DNA from 2 places in the Paenibacillus intestini genome. Region 2 is predicted to be linked to the other one. Evidence: riboswitches for the same ligand, from Rfam matches in the RefSeq annotation. Region 2 holds a riboswitch; the other holds the start of a gene.
The links. A riboswitch is a leader RNA that binds a small molecule or an ion and turns the genes downstream of it on or off. The one in region 2 is predicted to bind FMN.

Region 1: another riboswitch for FMN. It lies ahead of ribD (bifunctional diaminohydroxyphosphoribosylaminopyrimidine deaminase/5-amino-6-(5-phosphoribosylamino)uracil reductase RibD); the one in region 2 lies ahead of J2T16_RS01710 (DMT family transporter).

What each region holds. Positions count from the first base shown of each region.
Region 1 covers NZ_JAURUN010000003.1:838,012-845,384, reverse strand. The annotation lists gene J2T16_RS13110 (segregation and condensation protein A) at 1-694, opposite strand, end outside; gene ribH (6,7-dimethyl-8-ribityllumazine synthase) at 798-1,265, opposite strand; gene J2T16_RS13100 (bifunctional 3,4-dihydroxy-2-butanone-4-phosphate synthase/GTP cyclohydrolase II) at 1,368-2,609, opposite strand; gene ribE (riboflavin synthase) at 2,662-3,330, opposite strand; gene ribD (bifunctional diaminohydroxyphosphoribosylaminopyrimidine deaminase/5-amino-6-(5-phosphoribosylamino)uracil reductase RibD) at 3,343-4,446, opposite strand; FMN riboswitch at 4,791-4,954, opposite strand; gene J2T16_RS13085 (hypothetical protein) at 5,107-6,432, opposite strand; gene J2T16_RS13080 (peptidylprolyl isomerase) at 6,700-7,131, opposite strand.
Region 2 covers NZ_JAURUN010000001.1:381,529-388,901, forward strand. The annotation lists gene J2T16_RS01700 (DUF3231 family protein) at 5-517, opposite strand; gene J2T16_RS01705 (amidase) at 821-2,329, opposite strand; gene J2T16_RS01710 (DMT family transporter) at 2,522-3,502, opposite strand; FMN riboswitch at 3,649-3,799, opposite strand; gene J2T16_RS01715 (DinB family protein) at 3,883-4,386, opposite strand; gene J2T16_RS01720 (CGNR zinc finger domain-containing protein) at 4,549-5,121, shown strand; gene J2T16_RS01725 (amidohydrolase family protein) at 5,327-6,700, shown strand; gene licT (BglG family transcription antiterminator LicT) at 7,025-7,373, shown strand, end outside.

The DNA of each region.
Region 1 (7,373 bases), on a different contig from region 2:
TCTTCATCAGCTCCAGCACTGCTAGAAACGTAACCACGATCTCATGGCGATATATCTGATCATCCATAAGCTTGGAAAATAACAACCGCCCCCCAGGACCTAAATGCTCCAAGGCACCAATAACTTCACGTATGCGATCCTTGACCGAAATTTCGTCCCTTTTGATCCGGGTGACCGTTGTACGCTTCTCAGCCTTTCGAAGTGCTTTCTGAAACGCCGCGATGAGATCAGAAGTATGCAGACCTTGCACCGGATTCGTTTGTTCCTCCATAGGCATATAAGGTCGCAAATCTTCGGGCTCTTTGGAAAAAATAAGACTGCGTTCCCATTCCCGTTCATGCAGATGCCGCGCTATTCCTTTATATTTGCGATATTCGATAAGGCGTGCAATCAGTTCGGCACGCGGATCATAATCCTCATCTTCCATATAATCATAATCCTCGAAATCCTCGATTACCGGTGGTTTGGGCAGTAAAAGTTTGCTCTTGATGGACAGCAGCGTAGCTGCCATCACCAGAAATTCACTTGTTATATCCAGTTCCAGCTCCTGCATGGAATGCAGATACGCCATGTACTGATCGGTAATATCGCTGATGGGGATATCCTGGATGTCGATCTCAGCCTTATCAATCAGATGCAACAACAGATCCAAAGGCCCTTCAAAAGTCTCCAGTTTGTATGTAACTACCGTCACTAGACGAATCCTCCCGCCAGAAAAATACAAAACCCTGCCAGCCGTCCGAAACCGGTATCCCGATTTCGTCTGCGCAAAGCAGGGCACTACTATTAAATAAGCACTATTTTAGCTGTTTCGTCAAGTTCGCCATTTCAATTGCAGCTGTAGCAGCATCCCAGCCTTTATTGCCGGCCTTCGTTCCTGCACGCTCAATCGCCTGTTCAATGTTCTCCGTAGTAACCAATCCAAAGATGGTCGGCACCCCTGTTTTCAGATTAATTGCCGCTACCCCTTTAGCCATCTCGTTGCAGACATAATCATAATGTGTTGTTGACCCACGGATAACCGTTCCGAGTGTGATGACCGCATCGTATTTGCCGCTTTCGGCCATTTTCTGAGCGATAAGCGGGATTTCGAAAGCTCCCGGTACCCAAGCTACATCTACTTCATTATCTTGCACACCGTGACGTTTGAACGCATCCAGCGCCCCGCTAAGCAACTTGCTCGTAATAAATTCATTAAAACGTCCAACTACCACGCCATATTTTAAACCTTCCGATACCAAATGTCCTTCAAAATAGTTAGGCATTATCGTCATCTCCCTGTCGATATATAATGTTATAGGTGCTGCAATTGAACATGTGAAATCTCCAATAATTACATATCAGAAAATTATCGTGAGTAACTGAAATCACTGTTCATTCTGCTCGATATCATCAAACTTGAGCATATGGCCCAATTTGGCTTGCTTGGTGTGAAGGTAAGCTGTATTATCTTCATTCTCCTGCATCTGAATCGGTACACGCTCTACCACTTCCAAACCATATCCTTCCAAGCCTTTAATTTTCCGTGGATTATTCGTTAATAATCGAATCTGACGAACGCCAAGATCCTTCAAAATTTGTGCACCGATCCCATAATCGCGCAGATCAGCAGCAAAACCAAGCTTCAGATTGGCATCCACTGTATCCAGACCTTCTTCTTGCAGCTTGTAAGCCTTGAGTTTGTTGATTAAACCGATCCCACGGCCTTCTTGTCTCATATAGAGCAGTACGCCATTACCCTCATCATGGATCTGCTTCAGCGCCGCATCAAACTGCGGGCCGCAGTCACAACGGTGAGAGTGGAACACGTCGCCAGTCAAACATTCGGAGTGAACACGAACCAATACAGGTTTGGAACCGTCAATATCCCCTTTGACCAAGGCAACATGTTCTTTATTATCCACTGCATTCGTATACGCCACTGCCTGGAATTCGCCAAAGTCCGTCGGCATACGAACGGAAACTTCACGTTGCACCAGCTTCTCCTTCTCATTCCGGTAACGAATCATGTCCTGGATACTAATCAGTTTCAGATCATGCTTACGTGCAATCTTCTGCAGATCAGGAAGTCTGGCCATCGTACCATCTTCCTTGATCACTTCACAGATGACACCTGCGGGGTAAGAGCCGCACATGATCGCCAGATCAACTGCTGCTTCCGTGTGTCCGGCACGACGCAACACACCGCCGTCTTTGGCAATGAGCGGAAACATGTGACCCGGCTTGCGAAAATCACTGCTTTTCGCATTCGGATCAATCAAACCTTTAACGGTAATGGAACGCTCATGCGCCGAGATTCCCGTCGTTGTATCTTTGTGATCCACAGAGACCGTAAAAGCTGTGCCATGGAAATCTGTATTCTGCTGAACCATCGGTTTCAAATTTAATTCATCTGCACGCTGCTGCGTAATGGGAACACAGACGAGTCCTCGACCTTCGGTAATCATGAAATTGATGACCTCAGGGGTTGCTTTTTCAGCCAAAGCAATAAAATCCCCTTCATTTTCCCGATCTTCGTCATCGACCACAATTACGGGTTTACCACGCATCAAATCATAAATAGCTGCCTCAATTGAGTCCAGAATGGATGGCTCGGATTGTTCTGACATCAGCTGCACCTCCTGTTTCCAGTTCTATGTTTTATCCCTGTCTTTCCTATGTTTATGCAAACCCGTGATTGGAGAGAAACTCTTCACTAAGACTGCTTGGCTTGCCTGTTCTCGTTTCCGCATGGCTCTTGCCGTATTGCAACAGATGATCTACATATTTCCCCAAAATATCACATTCAATGTTGACGGTATCTCCTGTCTTTTTGACATTCAAAACCGTTTCCCCAATCGTATGGGGAATAATCGAAACCGTGAAGGAACTTTGAGTCGTCTGTACCACTGTCAAGCTAATCCCATCCAAAGTGACCGAACCTTTTGGAATTAGAAATTTGAAAAGTTCATGGTCACCCGGTCTGATCTCGAAAACAACTGCATTCTGATCCCGAGTAATACTACCGATAACCCCAGTCCCATCCACATGTCCCTGCACGATATGACCGCCGAATCGTCCACCGGACAACATGGCCCGCTCCAGATTAACCTTACTGCCGGACTGAAGCTGATTGAGATTGGTGTGTCTATACGTTTCCGGCATGACGTCTGCGGTAAAACCTCCGCCTTCCAGCGTGGTCGCGGTAAGACAAACCCCGTTAACCGCAACACTGTCACCAATTTTGAGATCGTCCATAATGACAGAAGCAGCGATGTTCAGAACCAGGGCCTCACCTTTACGGCCAATGCGCCGGATCTGACCGACTTCTTCCACCAAACCCGTAAACATGCTATCTTCCTCCTATTCTGGCCAAATCGGAATACCGCCAATGCTAATATTATCTCCAACTTGCTCAATTTCCAGCTGATGCAATTGGATTGCCTGACTCATGCGCTCTACGCCTTCAAAACGGAAACTTCCCGGAGTATCATATCCACCCACAATCTTGGGAGCGATAAACATCAGTAAACGATCTACGAGCCGTGCTTCCAGCATTGCACCATTTAGTGTACCGCCGCCTTCTAGCAGAATCGAGCCAATATCCCGCTCTCCCAGTTTGCTCAGCCCATGTAGCAAATCTACGCGTGGTCCAGGCCCACAGCGAATAATTTCAACACCGTAAGCCTCGAGTCGCTCAGCCGCTTCCTGGCTAGCCTCATCGGTTGTAAGCACCCAAGTTGGCGCAAGTCCGTCCTTGACCATTTTGGAGCCTACAGGCAACCTCAGCTTGGAATCCACAACGATCCGTACCGGACTGATGCCTTCTACCTGCAAGCGGGTAGTCAGCTCCGGATTATCGGCGATTACCGTATCCACGCCAACCATAATGCCTTGATGACGATGACGAAGCGCATGCACGATCTCACGCGCCAGTTCGTTGGAGATCCATTTGCTGTCCCCGCTACGCGTAGCAATTTTTCCATCCAGCGTAGAAGCTGTTTTGAGGGTAACGAAAGGAAGGCCTGTTGTAATAAACTTGATAAACTTTTCATTCATACGTCTTCCGCGTTCGCGCAAAACACCCACTTCAACTTCGATGCCTTGTTGACGCAACATACTAATGCCTGTACCAGAAACCTGCGGATTCGGATCTTCACAACAAACCACCACCCGTTTAACCTTCTCATGGATCAAACGTTCGCTACAGGGTGGCGTTTTGCCATAATGACTGCAAGGTTCAAGCGTTACGTAAACGGTACTCCCCTCCGCGTCGCTTCCAGCCATATTCAGCGCATGCACCTCTGCATGGCCTGTACCTCGTTTCAGATGGCTTCCTAGACCAACAACACGTCCTTCTTTAACAACGACACATCCCACGACAGGATTAATTCCGGTCTGTCCTTGTGCCCGTTCTGCCATATCCAGTGCTAACGCCATATAAAATTCATCATTGATCATTTCCATATCCGTTCACCCCACGGTTATAATCTTGAACTAAAAAATCCCCACCGAACAATCTGTTCAGGTAGGGATGATGGAAGACTACTGTCATCTGCAGGAGAGATGAAACACACCAATACCGACACTTCACCAAAACCAGTTAACAGGTAAGTGAAAACAAACACATACCTTATTGCATACCCATTCGAGCTATAGAATGATATACAAAAAATCAGGTGAAGAGTTTCTATATAACGGTATTATGTACCAGAAAACTCATTATAAACAAGCCTTCCACACATATCATCCAAACGAGCTGAATGCTATGCGACATCACTCCTGCGGAGTGTAACCACACCGGCTTACACCCACTCCTTCTCCCATCCAGACTATACTGTCGGTTCTGGAATTACACCAGATCAGCCATCTGCTATAAGCAGACAGGTCACGGACTTTGCCATGTCGGTGGAAAATAATATCCCCAACACGCATCACCGCCGGTAGGGAATTACACCCTGCCCTGAAGGATCGCTTTCGTTATTAATTGGATGTTAGCACTTTAATGTCAAAAAATCAATTCATTTTTGTTTCTTTTTGTCACATACTAACTTTTAATAAGCATTTATATTACAAAATCCGCATCTCAGACGAGACACGGACTTCATCAAATATTCACAATAAATTCTAAAGGTCCGGAAAACACCAGCTGGCCATGTGCCTCAAATCCTTTGCAGCATGGAACGGAACACTCTCAGGTTTGGGCTGGGAAGCATTAGGAGCTGGCATATCGCGGGCTACTCTTCTAACCCAACTGGTCGAGTCGATTCCAATGGCCGAACACTGCCAGCGCTCATCCGGCCTTGGACGAACGGTCAGAATAAGGTCTTCTTTTCCTGGCATATCGGGGAACACGCCATCCAGATATTCAACAATGGTACGTTTGTCCTTCACTTCATGACAATATACAGTAACCCAAGAACCACTAAGTACTTTCACTGCATATACGTCTCCAGGCTGCACTTCACCTGTACCGGCATCCGGAGATTTTTTCGGCACCTTCGCCTTGGTACCTACACCTCGTCTGCTTTCAAATGCACCAATAACGGTCTCACTCGCCAGTGGATTCGGTTCAGGCTTGTTCTCAAGCGATACATTACTGCAATCGAATTCACCAAAGATCAGGTTCAAATTGTGCTCGTTGATTCCTACAGATGAATCCCACCATGCCAAGGGAGCTTGTACCTCAACGCGGGTATTAGGTCTCTTGTCGCGTTCTGCATATGAGGTGAAGGCTGTAATCATTCCTGGCTGTTCTGGCGTGTCCAGAATGCCGATCAGCGCCAGCGTTTCAAGCAAATCGCGGTAAACATATACTTTTTTCGTAGGCAGGAGTTGTTCTTTTTTGAGCGCATCCGCTGCCTTGCTGTACCGAGTCTTAGGTGGCAGATTACGCAACACCGTTAACACCGCGCGTAACGTCCAGCGATCATACTCATTAGGAACAGGAGGCGCCTGCGAAGCAGGCATCTCTCTCAGAGCGAGTACATGTCCAAAGATATCTCCATCAAGCGGTGTACCGTTGGTCATTCGCCAGTACCACTGAAGCGAAGTATCTACTCCGTCATTCACATCCAAACCACAGATCTGGCACTTGCGACTGGAAGGATATGGACTATATTCATGGTCAGGTATGCTGGCTGCAATCAGTTTTCCTGCAAGAAGTGAACGCCAGATCATTGGCGCTGACCATAGAGAAGCCACAAAAGCCTGAGCAGCCTCCTGAAGTGTCCAACGCTCAGCCAATGTTCTCAGTTCTCGGATCGTATCCTCATGCTGCGGTCTTTCAAAGTGATTAGGCTCATGTCCAGTAGCCTCTAGTGCCTGTAATTGTTCCGCCGATACGTCCTCTGGTACATTGTGTCTTGAAGCACGTAACTCCTCGTCCCAAATCGTGCTCTCACTATAAATATGTTGAAGTAATTTCAGTTGCTGTACAACATCTAAAGTCAAAGTAACAACATCCTTTCACAGTAGTTCTGAAAACATGCAAACTCAATATAGTGCGCTGTCAAACCTCATGTATTCGGTTTCAACAGTCTGTACCTAGCTAGAATAACCTACAATCAACTCGTCCCGCCAGTTCCTTTAAGCTTATTTTAATAACACTTTGCAAGGCAATGACGCAAAAAAGTTGTACAATGCACAAAACCCCTGGTACTTCCGTAATAGGAATGTACCAGGGGTTAACTTGATGCCGCCGAGCAGATTCAGTTGAAATTAAACTTCTACAACTTCAACAGTTTCCATTTTGTCGCGGCCTTCGAATGCATCAACAAACTCCATACCTTTGCTTACTTTACCAAATACAGTATGTTGTCCGTCCAAATGTGGCTGTGGTTGGTAGCAGATGTAGAACTGGCTTCCGCCTGTGTTGCGGCCAGCATGTGCCATCGCAAGTGTTCCACGCTCATGTTTGTTCGGGTTGATCTCACAGTTGATTGTGTAACCAGGACCGCCAGTACCGGAACCGCTAGGGCATCCACCTTGAGCTACGAAGCCCGGAATTACACGGTGGAAAACGAGTCCGTTATAGAAACCGGAGTTTGCCAATTTTTCAAAGTTTGCTACGGTGTTTGGAGCTTCTTGATCGAACAGGTCAATCAGAACTTCTCCGCCGTTTGCCAATTTAATTTTCGCTTGTTTCGCCATATGTAAATGACTCCTTTCAATTTTGAGCAAAAGTAATTGTGATGCAATACCAAACTTGTGGTCAAGCATTACAGCACTTTTCTTAGTGTACACCGAAAAGGGCCGAATCGCAAAAGAAAGAGCTATATTTTTGATTTTCTACTCTCAAATACAAGCCTTCAAGCGTGCCAAATAGCTACAATGTCCATGACAAAGGACGGAAGGGGCAAGCCCATTCCGTCCTCATCTAGCGCTATAGGAAC
Region 2 (7,373 bases):
AAAACTATTCGCCATCTGGTCTTTTCACTTGCAGCGGCGGGGGAATAAGCCATCCTTTTTCTTTGCTCAAACGAAGAATGCGCACACCCAGTGCTGTTTTGGTAACATGGTATTTCGCAAACAGTGCACCAATGTCCTCGCGGATGGATTGGCCAATAGTCTGACTCGCGGCGACTAATCCAAGAGCAGTATCAGCTGCAATTTTGGCACCTATCTCTGGATCAGTAAACCTTGCGCCAGGAGGAATGTCCTCTAATGCCACAACGGGTCTCTCTGGAAGAGTCGGAGCGGGCGTGATACCGTTCTCGGTGAGTAAGGCGTCACATTCTTTAATTTCCAGTCTTGCCTGATCCAGCAAGTCTTCTAAAATTTTCTTCAAATCTTTGTCTCCTGCGTGATTCATATAAGCCTGATAACAAGAGACAGCTCCTTTGGCTACCATTGAGCACTCCCATACACTATAGATTTCTCCATAATGCATGGGCTCGTTTTTAGGATTTCCACTTAAAATTCCCATGCTGATCCCTCCCGCTAAGTTATTTATTTCACTACATTAGGGTTTACATGACAAGCAAATTTTATCCGGTAGAGAAGTAGTCCGAGATTTTAATTTACATCATCATTATTATGTTAACCGAAATCTATTGTCAGAAAGATGGTCACATGAACAACTGTAATTATCATCCAAGATAGTCACATGGACTAAATTAAAGAATCATTCAAATCGCATCAGGTTCTTTGCTCTGATGCGATTCCTGTTCCACTGAAAAAAAGCCATACAGTTATGTTCTGCTGGCTTCTTTCCACTTTTATAAATACTTTAAGCTTTTGTCGAGGTTGGGAACATGGGATTCGCCTCCATGCCAACCCACAACTCGGTTGATTCGAGTTGACCAGCCAGATGGAATAACCAATCTTCACGCCCTTTGGTTGCCATAACCTGAACACCCATTGGCAGGCCTTCCGCAGTCAAATGCAGAGGAAGACTAATGGCTGGCTGACCTGTCAGATTCGCAAGTTGTGTAAACGGGGTGTACGTAAGGCTCGGCTTGAACATCTCATAGATCAGCTCTTGTTGCGCCATTTTATCCAGATCACTGACGGACATCAGATGTTGAATCTGCTCCGCATGTGGCGTCAGTTCGCCAATCCGGGGTGCGGGAAAAGCGTTAACAGGTGTGATGTAAAAATCATACCGTTCAAACAGCGTAGACATCTGCGCAGCCGCCACGTCCCATTCGGCCAAACTATGAACAAATGCAGCAGCAGATACTTTTTTGCCCGCTTCAGCCAGTACCCAGGACTCAATCTCCATATCATCTGCAGTGAGAGAACGACCCATACTATGTTCCATGGATGAAATCATAGCGGCCATCTCGCCGCTGTTCATCATGTAATAGTTTTCCATCAGGCGTACGCCATTGACTGGACTTAACTTTTCTTCAACATGATGCCCTTGAGATTCCAAGAAATGGACTAATTTCATCACAGCCTCTTTGGCATCTTCACTGACAGGTGTGCCGACAGGTGAATCCATCGTATAAGCGATTCGCCATTTGCGTTGATGCGGATAGTTCATATCAGCCAGGTAACTTCCTGGGAATAATGGTGCATGAAATGCGGCTTCCGGTTGGATAATCTGGAGCGTATCCAGCAGTGCAGCACTGTCTCTGACGGAGCGAGATACTGCAAAATCTATCGAGGCTCCTTGCCATTGTCTTCCCACACCTGGACCAACGGGAGTGCGTCCGCGGGTTGGTTTCAGCCCAAACAAACCGCTGAAAGAAGCGGGAATTCGAATGGAACCACCGCCATCACTTGCGCCGGCAAGCGGCACGATGCCTGATGCTACAGCGGCAGCGGCACCGCCGCTTGAGCCGCCTGGGGAATGATTCACATTCCATGGATTGCGCGTTTGCCCGTGTAGACGTGGCTCGGTTATATTTTTCAACCCGAATTCCGGCGTATTCGTATGTCCGATCACAATAAAACCTGCTTCGAGCAAACGAGTTACGAAATTGGAGTTGCGAAGAGCACGATGTTCGCTGAACAGACGTGAGCCAGAGGTAAGAAGTTCACCTTCCAAAGATTGAGAAATATCTTTGAGGAGCAACGGCACACCTGCAAATGGCTGTTCTCCAGGCCTAACCATGCTGGCTTCCTGCCGAGCACGTGTTTCATATGTACGAATGACTGCATTGAGATGTGGATTGACTTCTTCCAGACGTGCATAGGCAGCTTCAAGCAGTTCAACCGGGGATACTTCCCGGGAGCGAATCAGTTCGGCGAGCCCTATAGCGTCATAGGAGGTATATGAGAATGAAGACATTAGTAATCGTTCCTCTCTGAAAATAGTTCCTGTTGGATATTGTTCCAAGTTCCATAAGCCATCGTACCACCTAGGCAGACAAAAAACAAAACATCAATCCATCATAATAGAAGAAATACGGCAGAAGAAAAGCACTGTTCACCTCATTAAGGTGAAACAGTGCTTATATTATTTGAACCAGATGAAAATGTATTACTCCGTGCGAAGTTTGGGTGCAGCCTCGGCGATCGGTGTAGAGCGTTCCTGCTGTTTGGAGATCAGGAATAGTGCGATCCAGATCAGGATAAAGCCAAGCAATTGCTCCCAGGTTATCAGCGTACGGAATGCAATCCAGTTTACAAGCACGCCGGCCATCGGGAAACTGAGTTCTGCGAGGGTTGCAACAGAAGCTTTGGTGGAAGACAACCCTTTGTAATACAAGAGTAGACTTAGCAAGCCTGGTAAAAGCGCCTGCCCCAAAATATTCAGAATGACAGCAGCCTGTGCCCCTGTTCCAGCCGGGAGTGTCCAAGGTGCACCTTCATTCCAGGTCATTAAGATCAGGAGTGGAAGCGCAACGACGAAGCGAAGGGAGGTGACCGTCTCATAACGAGCTTGACCAAGCATTAACCGGCCCATAACGGTAGATCCACCCCACAAAGCTGCGGCACCAAGAGACAGCAGGCTACCTGCATGAATCCAGTTATTCCAGTTGCCGAGCGGAAGTGAGAAGCCAAACGTAAGCAGATATGTGCCTGCCAGCGCAATGATGAATAGTCCGCCGAAGTGACGCGGCAATGTTTCTTTTAATAACAATTTCGCAAGTACAATTGCGAAAAGTGGTTGCATTTTTTGCAACAACAATACCGTATTGGGATCGTTATGGGTAAGCGCCAAAGTGAATAATACCGTTGCCAGCGCTGATCCGCCCCAGGAAATGAAGATAACAGCGATCCAGTGACGTGCACGCAGTTTCTTCAGATCATCCCGGAACTTCCATAATACCGGAATCGCAACAAGGCTGACGATGATGTGTTCGATTAGAACAATCTGTGTAGAAGTCATCGTTTTTAGCAAAAGGATGCGGAATAAGGGGTCTACACCCCAGAGGGCTGCGCCTAGCACAACTAGCCAAAATCCGGTGTTGCTTCGTTCCTTGCGATAAATCGTTGATGCTGTTGATGTGTTTTCCATATTCAGGACTCCTTCGTCAGAACACGGAATCTTCAGTTGGCAAAATCGACAAAATCCCCCGTCCTTGGCGTACGCCAAATAAACGGGGGACCATTCAAAGACAAGGCGTCAGGGAAAAAGACTTCCCAAATACGGCTTGCCGTTGTGTTGATCTTCTCTCATCCGGACTGTACCGTCGGCCTTGGAATCGCACCAAGTCAGTCGCTGCCAGGTCGGAACCTTAAACAGCGAGTCGCGGGCTGGTTCTATAAGAACATCACCGCCGGTTGGGAATTTCACCCTACCCCGAAGATCCTATTCAATTAATTAGTGTATTGAACAAGTTGTAACCTTATGAAGTTCATCTTATTCCTGTAAACGCTATCAGTTCAAGTGTTTTTTTAGAAAACAATACTCCAGCATCCCTGTTGCCTCCGCAACTGCACAATCTGACCTGCATGATAGGCATCGTGTAGAACCCAGCGGGCAAGCGTCTGAGCCCAGTTGTCGTCGGAATCCATATAAGCTTCCTCAAGCTTCGAGTCCTGTAATGTAGCAAGGGTATCGCGTAACTGCTCAGCCAGTTTAGTGGTTTGTTCCATCAGCTTGCTCCAGCCAGCTTCGTTCAAAGGATCACCGGAAATACCAAACGTAGCTACGTTGGAATCTGCAGCGGGTACAGACGGTTCTTTTCCCTGAAGACGTTCCAGAATCCGTTGATTGTAATAAAACATATGATTTGCTAGTTGCCATATGCTCAGTCCACCTGAAGGAGGAACCCAGGCAGCCTGTTCGGCGTTCAGTCCCTCAAGCGCTTTTGACAATGGGACGATCCAGTTACATTGATCCCAGGTATCTTCATTCTGAATAACCAATACATCTAATGCTGTGGTGACTGTTTTCATTTTTTAATTTCATTCCTCTCTTGTCAGATTCATCTCGCCCTTGCATCTTCATGATGGTAACTAGCTAATGTGAGTGGAAGTGGTTACAATTAATATAACACAATTTTAAAGGGTGTAACCATCTTTATATAATTTAGATAGTTACATTAATCGGAGGCTCTCATGGATAGATTATGGACTGATTTTGTAAACAGCGATTATCATGATTGGCGTGGTGGGGAGCGATCAGAAGACAGACTAGGGAACGTAAACTGGCAACAAGATTTTTTGAATCGTTGGCAATTAGAAGCGTCAGTACCGGCGTCGAATGAAGAGGAATCCGCAATGAGAAGTTTTAGAGATGATTTGCAGTCACTGGCTATTCGTTTGTCTAACGGAAAGCTCTTTACTGAGAAGGATCAGGCCTGGTTGAATGATTTTATGATGGCTGGCGAAGTCATTAGACGAATAATTACACAAGATCAACAACTGGGTGTTGCGCTTGTTCCTATTCATAGACATTGGGCTCAGGTGATGGCAGAGGTTGCGGCTGATTTTGCCGTGACACTCGTTGAGGGCGAAGGGAAGAGAATTCGCTCCTGTGACAATCCGGACTGCCGCTGGATCTTCTATGATGATACCCGGAGCAGAACACAGAAATATTGCGATGATAAGATGTGCGGTAATCTAATGAAGGTGAGACGTTTTCGAGCGAAACGAAAAATACACTCCAATGAGGAAAAGAGTAAAACATAATTATTAAGTTTACCAACGAAGTTCTACCTTTTCCAATCCGTGAATCACCATATAGGTCTCAGTTAGCTCTTCCAGAATTTGATAAATATTAAGGTATGATATATAATGTATATATACTAGCGAAAATATAGTCGTAAAGTATATGTAAGAACAAGCAATGCGGATCAGATCATTTTACAAACCATTACGATTGGAGAGATGTCTTATGAGGACAGGTTATCTTTTGAAGAACGGTTGCGTATTATCGATGGATGCTCGTATTGGTCAGTATAACCGGGCGGACGTACTTATTCAGGAATCTTTGATTACGGCCATTCAACCAAATATTGAGGTGTCCGATGCAGATGTTGAGGTCATCGACGCTTCAGACATGATTATTATGCCTGGACTGGTGGATACACACCGGCATATGTGGGAATCGCTTGTCAAAACAGCCGGAACAAACTGGTCGCTCCCCGTCTATCTGCAAAATTTGTACTATGGAGCTATGGGAAGCAAGCTTCGTCCAGAGGATAGCTATATTGCCAATCTGTTTGGATCGCTGGAAGCGCTTAATGCAGGCGTCACTACGGTACTGGATTGGAGTATGCCATACTCGTCTGAGCACACGGATGAACTGATTCGAGGATTACAGGACGCAGGAATTCGTGCTGTTTTTGCCCATGGTGTGCCAGGGGAAACGATGTATTGGAATCGTGAGAGTAAGCTGTCGTATCCAGAGAATGTGAGAGGTGTTAAGGAGCGATATTTCTCTTCGAACGATCAACTCCTCACCTATGGACTGGCTATTCGAGGACCAGAGTTTAGCCATTGGGATACAACGGTGCAGGATATTCAGCTTGCGGAAGAACTGGACGCCATTTGTTCGATGCATGTCGGTTTCGGCAGCTGGGGATCAGAGGATCGTTCGATCAGCCGAATGTATGAGTCAGGACTGCTTGGTCCACGAATCAATGTTGTTCATGGCAATACAATGGGCATGGATGAATTCAAAATGCTCGCAGACAGCGGAGCATCTTTGTCGGTCACACCTGAAGTTGAGATGATGATGGGACATGGCTATCCGGCTACAGGATACTTTCTGGAGCATGGAGGTACGCCAACGCTTGGTGTAGATGTCGTGACTTCGACGGGCGGAGATATGTTTTCACAGATGAAATTTGCGTTGCAAGCTGAGCGTTCAAGAACGAATGAGTACCTTTTGCAACAAGGTGAAATGCCGGGTGAACTCAGTTTGCAGGCAAGCCAGGTGTTGCGATTTGCGACCTCCGCGGGTTCACGGGCCTTAGGACTGGAGCAAAAAACAGGCTCGCTTACGCCGGGAAAAGAAGCGGATGTGATCATGATTCGCACGACGGATCTGAACTTGTTCCCCGTGCACGATCCGATTGGTGCTGTTGTGCAATTCGCGAATCCGTCTAATGTGGATACGGTCTTTGTTGCTGGGAAACCTGTGAAGCGAGAGGGCAAGCTGTTGCATGTTGATCTGGATGAAATTCGGCGTAAAGCCATGCAGAGTACGGAATATTTGTTGACGCAATATCGGATGTCCGATGCAGATCGGGTTGTTTTTTCATAATAGAGCTGAGATAAAATAAAGCAAAGGGCCGTTTAACTCAAATTACGGCTCTTTCTCATCTTCTCTTTCTTTTCGGATCAATTATCCATACATTCTTTTCACATGAAATTAGGGTTGGAGTAAGGTATGTTGACAAATAGAACGCTTTCTACTAAGATAGCGATATAAGTTAATAATGAATATAATCAGGATTGTTACTGATCAGCAGGCAAGACCGATTGATAATGCAAACATGCAGAACTGTATTCTTTCATGTGTGCATAATTAATGGTCTTTTTTTTGTTGCTAAATTCTGTTAACGTTTCATTTTAAAAGGAGATTCCGATGAAGATCACACGAATTATTAACAATAATGTCGTCTGTGCAGTGAATGAACGGCGCCAGGAGATGATGCTTTTAGGCAGTGGCATCGGTTTTCAGAAGAAAAAGGGAGACGATGTGGACACAGTCAAAATCGAAAAAGAATTTTTTCTGAAATCCAAAAATGTAACAGGTAAATTATATGCCCTGCTGGCACAAATCCCGATGGAATATATTCGTGTATCCGATAGCATTATTCAGTACGCCAAGCAGTCTTTAAACAAGGAATTGAATGAAAATATATACCTAACGTTAACGGACCATATTAATTTTGCTGTGGCACGTTACAAGCAGGGTATGAATTTCAATAATG